DNA from 2 places in the Limnohabitans sp. INBF003 genome. Region 1 is predicted to be linked to the other one. Evidence: riboswitches for the same ligand, from Rfam matches in the RefSeq annotation. Region 1 holds a riboswitch; the other holds the start of a gene.
What was found. A riboswitch is a leader RNA that binds a small molecule or an ion and turns the genes downstream of it on or off. The one in region 1 is predicted to bind S-adenosylhomocysteine.
Positions count from the first base shown of each region.

Region 2: it holds a riboswitch for S-adenosylhomocysteine, as region 1 does, so the genes downstream of both, metH (methionine synthase) here and ahcY (adenosylhomocysteinase) in region 1, are expected to answer to the same signal.

Region 1 is NZ_AP029222.1:2,790,022-2,793,434, reverse strand. It holds gene ACZ5VE_RS12875 (flagellar motor protein MotB) at 1-289, opposite strand, end outside; gene ACZ5VE_RS12870 (hypothetical protein) at 286-1,254, opposite strand; S-adenosyl-L-homocysteine riboswitch at 1,334-1,431, shown strand; gene ahcY (adenosylhomocysteinase) at 1,514-2,947, shown strand; gene ACZ5VE_RS12860 (TlyA family RNA methyltransferase) at 3,129-3,413, shown strand, end outside.
Region 2 is NZ_AP029222.1:3,108,152-3,111,564, reverse strand. It holds gene ACZ5VE_RS14560 (homocysteine S-methyltransferase family protein) at 1-201, shown strand, start outside; gene ACZ5VE_RS14555 (tyrosine-protein phosphatase) at 323-1,069, opposite strand; S-adenosyl-L-homocysteine riboswitch at 1,185-1,284, shown strand; gene metH (methionine synthase) at 1,340-3,413, shown strand, end outside.

The DNA.
Region 1 (3,413 bases):
CGGCCAAGGCCCCCAACTCCAGGGTTTGTCCCCGCAGTTTCACGCCAGCGTATTCGGTTTGCCGGGTCAGTTGCTGGATATCGGCCAGGCAGCTGGAGATGGCTTGGTCGCGCGTCATTCGGCTTTCGTCCATCTTGCGCAAGCCTTGCGTGACGCTCATCAAGGCAACCGCCATGGCCACCAGAAACAGCACCATGAGAGCGGTCATCAGATCGGAAAACGAAATCCAGAAGGGTTTTTCTGCATCGTCGGCGCGCTTGGGTTTGGGCGCTTTTCTGGAGCCGATCATGGCGCTGGACGTGTCTGGGTGTGTGTGGACGATTCGCGCAGTTGGCTCAAAATTTTGAATGACAGCGCGGCTTGCATCTCGGCTGCCAAGCTCAGTCGTTCCATGTACTGGGCGCCACCTTGGGGGTTGAACAGCGTGTCCAGCCCTTGCTGAAGTTGCTCTACCTGCCGGTAACGCCCCGTGAGCAGCGATTTCTCGATCCAGGTGAACACCATCGCCAAGGTGATGGCCAAGGCCGAGACTAGGAATGCATGGCCCACGGTTTGAACCAGCTGGCTCAGCGCGGTCTGCACCCGTTCCGGATGGGAGACATCAAAGTGGATGAGCCCGGCAATCAGGCCTGTGAACGTGCCAATGATGCCCACACCGGTCAGGATGCCGGGGATGTGTTTGTAGAAATTCGATTGAAGTGGCGAGTCCACCAGGGCTTGCTCGGTGAAGTAGTTTTCGGCATGGCTGTTGGCTTGCCATTGGCCAGTGGTGTTTTGTGCCGAAACCTCGAGTTGCTGGAGCGCTTCCAGTGCTTGGTTGTATTCGGTCCAGAGTTTGCCCAGGCTGGGGTCGTTTTGCGCCAGTTGTTCGAGGTTGGACAGGTCGAGCCGGTGGCCGTTGGAGGCCGCGTCCATGTGCGCAAAAAATGCCCGGGACAGGTGGCTTACCCGTTGCCTTGCGGCCCCAAGGGGGCCAGAGTCGGCAGCTTGCCATTGGGGTTGCAGGGTGCTGGCGTATTGCTGCCAGGCATGTTGCAGCTCAGGTGAGGTCATCACCTCGTCTTTTAACAGGGCCAAGTCGATGTGGGTGCCTGGTGCTTGTTGAGACAGCCCTGCCAAATGGGCATTGACCTGAGACAGTTGGGTTTTGAGCTGAAGGGCGGGGACCACAAATTGGGTGCCGTAATTCAGGGCAATGAGGCCAATCACGACCGCAACGGCCCATAAATGCCAGTAATCGGGGAGGTGAAGCATCAGGTCTGACATGGGTGGGGTGCTGGGTGGCTGCAAACCGGCTCAGTCTAGCGGAATCGCCAGCTGCGGTAGAATGCGGCCTTCCGAGGAGCGTTGCAGCGCCCCCTGACTTGCCAAACAAGTCGGCAGCGGGGCGTGAGGCTCGGAACACTTCAACAGCAACGACGCTCATCCACTCGACGTGCGGTGAGCCTGTTTTTCCCCCTCAGTGCTTTCATCCACGCGTGTGGCTCATTCACATTGCTTTGGAGCTGAACACATGAATGCACGTTTGAACACCGCCATCAACGCCGACTGCGTGATCGCCGACATCGGCCTGGCCGATTGGGGCCGCAAAGAAATCAAAATCGCCGAGACCGAAATGCCCGGCCTGATGGCCATCCGTGAAGAGTTCAACAAGGCCCAGCCTTTGAAGGGCGCACGCATCACCGGCTCGCTGCATATGACCATTCAAACGGCTGTGCTGATCGAAACCTTGCAAGCCCTGGGTGCTGATGTGCGCTGGGCCTCTTGCAACATTTTCTCGACACAAGACCACGCTGCAGCGGCCATTGCCGCCAAGGGCACGCCCGTGTTCGCCATCAAGGGCGAAACATTGGCCGATTACTGGGACTACACCCACCGCATTTTTGACTTCGGCGCTGCAGGCACCGAAGGCGAAGGCCCCAACATGATCCTGGACGACGGCGGCGATGCCACGCTGCTGATGCACCTGGGCAAGCGCGCCGAAACCGACGCGTCTTTGATCGCCAACCCCACCAGCGAAGAAGAGACTTGCCTGTTCAATGCCATCAAGGCCAAGCTGGCCGTGGACCCGACCTGGTACAGCCGCAAGGGCGCGCACATCATCGGCGTGACCGAAGAGACCACCACCGGCGTGTTGCGCCTGAACGAAATGGCCGCCAAGGGCAGCTTGATGTTCCGCGCCATCAACGTGAACGACTCGGTGACCAAGAGCAAGTTCGACAACCTGTATGGCTGCCGTGAATCCTTGGTCGATTCGATCAAGCGCGCCACCGACGTGATGATCGCGGGCAAAGTGGCCGTGGTCGCCGGTTACGGTGACGTGGGCAAGGGCTCGGCCCAAGCCCTGCGCGCTTTGAGCGCCCAAGTCTGGGTGACCGAGATCGACCCGATCAACGCGCTGCAGGCTGCCATGGAAGGCTTCAAGGTCGTGACCATGGAATACGCCGCCGACAAGTGCGACATCTTCGTGTCGGCCACCGGCAACAAGAACGTGATCCGCTACGAGCACATGGCCGCCATGAAGGACGAAGCCATTGTTTGCAACATTGGTCACTTCGACAACGAAATCGACGTTGCTTCGCTGGAAAAGCTGGAGTGGGACGAGATCAAGCCCCAGGTTGACCACGTCATCTTCCCCGATGGCAAGAAGATCACTTTGTTGGCCAAAGGCCGCTTGGTGAACCTGGGTTGCGCCACCGGCCACCCCAGCTTCGTGATGTCGTCGTCGTTTGCCAACCAGACCATCGCCCAGATCGAGCTGTTCACCAAACAAGACCAGTACGAAGCCGGCAAGGTCTATGTGTTGCCCAAGCACCTGGACGAAAAAGTGGCCCGCCTGCACCTGAAGAAAGTCGGCGCCATGTTGTCCGAGTTGAGCGACGAACAAGCCGCTTACATCGGCGTGTCCAAAAACGGCCCTTACAAGGCAGACACTTACCGTTATTGAGTGGTGTGATGCCATTGCGAGCAATGGCTGTTTTTCCTGTGTGAGCGAGCCCCCGCTCGCGAATGCCAGCCGTAACCCGGCCAGCATTCGCCCGCAGGGGCGGCCTCCCACATGCGCAACGAACTGCTTCCTCCCATCACGCCTCTTGTTCACTTGAACCTCTTCGTCAGAACCACACTTCATGCGCATTGATCAACTTCTCGTCGAGCGCGGCCTGGCCGCTTCTCGTTCTCAGGCTCAGCGACTGATCGCCGGAGGCGTTCAGTGGCAGCAGCCCGACGGGACGTGGCGCGCCATCGTGAAAAACCGCGACGAGGTGCCCGAAAGTGCGGCCTTGGAGTTGCTCGACGACGCCGAGTCGCGCTATGTGTCGCGTGGCGGGCTCAAGCTCGAAGGGGCGTTGAAGGTCACAGGCGTCAAGGTCGAGGGGCTGCGTTGTCTGGACGTGGGCCAAAGCACGGGGGGC
Region 2 (3,413 bases), 320 kb from region 1:
CCCATGAGCGACACCGGCTTTGACGAAACCCCCGAAGTGACCAGCCGTCTGCTGCACGAGTTTGCCGCTGAAGGCCTGGTCAACATCGTGGGCGGCTGCTGCGGCACCACGCCCGACCACATCGGTGCCATCAGCAAAGCGGTAGGCCCGCTGGCACCGCGCAACGTGCATGGCGGGTTCTTCTACAAAGAAGCGGCTTGATCAGGATCGATGAAGTCTGTACCTCACAAAAACTGATGTGTTCTGTAGGAGCCAGCCTGCTGGCGATAAAGCCGTTGACAGGCGACAAGCCATCGCTTGCAGGCAAGCTCCTACAAAAGAGTCAAGGTTCTAAAAGCGTCCGCTGCAACTCGGCCAGCTCTTGCGGGCTGAGTCCGATCGCCCCGTGCAAATAGTCGGCCATGCCCCCATGCTGCGCATCCACCGCTTCAAATGCCGCATGCAAAAACTCGGGCTGCACTTGCCACAGCACCTTCATCACATGCGGGTGACCTTGGCCTTCCAGTCGGGCATCGCGCTTGTACAGTTGGTTGGTCAGCAAATAGTCGTGCTCGATGGTGGCCCGGTCAACCCCCAGTGCTGACAACAGCAGCGCCGCCGCAAAGCCCGTACGGTCCTTGCCTGCGGTGCAGTGAAACACCTGGGGTGTTGGCTCTTCGAGCAAATGCTTCAGGAACCGCCCGTAAGTGCCTGCGTTGTTGTTCACAAAATCTCGGTAGGTCTCGCGCATCAGATCCACCGTTTCTTCGGTGGTCGGCACAATGCCTTGCGCCACCAGTGCCTGCATGCGGGCGATTACGGTGGGTTCAATCGTCAGCGCCACACGCTGCACGCCTGGGATGGCATAGGGCGTGGCCTTGCATTCGGCTTCGCCGCGAAAGTCCAGGCTGTGCCCGATGTCCAGCTGCTGAAAGCGCGTCAAGTCTTCAGAAGTCAGTCCTCCCAGATGGTCTGAGCGGAATACCTGGCCACGACGCACTTGGCGACCATCGGCATTGCGGTAGCCGCCGACATCGCGGAAGTTGGAGGCGCCTTGGAGGGGACTGAGTGAGGCAGATGTGAGGATCATGGGGTGTTCAATGATGGTGCACTGATATTGTGCAACTCAGACCGCTGAAAAGCTGTCATCTTGGTACAAGCGGGGCCTCAGCGGCTACTTTGAAGCCACCGGTTAAAATCACTACCTTCCCAAGGAGCGTTGCAGCCTGCCTCTACCCATGAGCTTGCAGGTCAGGCTTGGGGCCTTCAATTCCTGATTGTTTTGCACAACGACGCTCACCTGTAAGCCCAAGGTGAGCCTGTGTCTGTTGTCGCGTCCGAAATTCTGTCTGTTCCCCCCATGAAGTTGTCCGGTCTGGAGCCTGTCTCCATCGGCGAGGGATCGTTGTTTGTCAACGTGGGTGAGCGCACCAACGTGACCGGCTCCAAGGCCTTTGCCCGCATGATTTTGAACGGCGAGTACGAGCAGGCTTTGGCCGTGGCGCGTCAGCAGGTCGAAAACGGTGCACAGGTGATCGACGTGAACATGGACGAAGCCATGCTCGACAGCCAGGCGGCCATGGTGCGGTTTTTGAACCTGATGGCCGGTGAGCCCGATATCGCCCGCGTGCCGGTGATGGTGGATTCGAGCAAATGGACCGTGATCGAAGCGGGTCTGCGCTGCATCCAGGGTAAGGGCATTGTCAACTCGATCAGCATGAAAGAAGGTTTGGAAGAGTTCAAGCGCCAGGCCAAGTTGGTCAAGCGCTACGGCGCGGCTGCCGTGGTGATGGCGTTTGACGAAAAAGGCCAGGCCGACACCTACGAACGCAAGATCGAGATTTGCGAACGCGCTTACCGCGTGCTGGTGGACGAGGTGGATTTCCCGCCCGAAGACATCATTTTTGACCCGAACATTTTTGCGATTGCCACCGGCATCGAAGAGCACAACAACTACGCGGTGGACTTCATCAACGCCACGCGTTGGATCAAGCAGAACCTGCCGGGTGCCAAGGTGTCGGGCGGCGTGTCGAACGTGTCCTTCAGCTTCCGTGGCAACGACCCCGTGCGCGAGGCCATCCACACCGTGTTCCTGTACCACGCGATCCAAGCGGGCATGGACATGGGCATCGTGAATGCGGGCATGGTCGGTGTGTACGACGACCTGGAGCCCACGCTGCGCGAGCGCGTGGAAGACGTGGTGCTCAACCGCCGCCCCGATGCGGGCGAGCGCCTGGTGGAGATTGCCGACAGCGCCAAGGGCGCCGCTAAGGACGAGAGCACCAAGCTGGCCTGGCGCGGCACGCCCGATGCACCTGTGAGCGTGGCGCAGCGCCTCTCGCACGCGCTGGTGCACGGCATCACCGACTTCATCAACGAAGACACCGAAGCGGCTTACCGTGACGTGCTGGCCCAAGGCGGTCGCCCGCTGCATGTGATCGAAGGCCCGCTGATGGACGGCATGAACGTGGTCGGTGACCTGTTCGGCCAAGGCAAGATGTTTTTGCCGCAGGTGGTCAAGAGCGCCCGTGTGATGAAGCAGGCCGTGGCGCATTTGCTGCCCTACATCGAGGCTGAAAAACTCGCGCAAGAAGCGGCGGGCGAAGACGTGAAAGCCAAGGGCAAGATCGTGATCGCCACCGTCAAGGGCGATGTGCACGACATCGGCAAGAACATCGTCACCGTGGTTTTGCAGTGCAACAACTTTGAAGTGGTCAACATGGGCGTGATGGTGCCCTGCCACGAAATTTTGGCCAAGGCCAAGGAAGAAAACGCCGACATCATCGGTCTGTCGGGCCTGATCACGCCCAGCCTCGAAGAGATGCAGTACGTGGCCTCTGAGATGGAAAAAGACCCGTACTTCCGCGAACGCCAAATGCCGCTGTTGATTGGTGGTGCCACCTGCAGCCGTGTGCACACCGCCGTCAAAATCGCGCCCAACTACAGCGGCCCCGTGGTCTATGTGCCCGATGCCTCGCGCAGCGTGGGCGTGGCGCAGGGCTTGTTGTCCGAGCAAGCGGCCAAGTTCATCGCCGACTTGAATGCCGATTACGCCAAGGTGCGCGAACAACACGCCAACAAAAAACAAACACCCATGTGGACGCTGGCCCAGGCCCGCGCCAATAAGACGCCGATCGACTGGTCACAAGGTGTGCCCGCTGCGCCCAAGTTCATCGGTCGGCGCGTGTTCAAGAACTACGACCTGGCTGAGATTGCGCAATACATCGACTGGGGCCCGTTCTTCCAGACCTGGGACCTGGCCGGGCCTTTCCCCTCGATTCTTGACGACGAGGTGGTGGGCGAGCAGGCGCGCAAGGTCTATGCAGACGGCCAGGCCATGCTGCAAAAGATCATCGACGGCCGTTGGGTCACGGCCAACGCGGTGCTGGGCCTGTACCCCGCTAACACGGTGAATGACGACGACATCGCGCTCT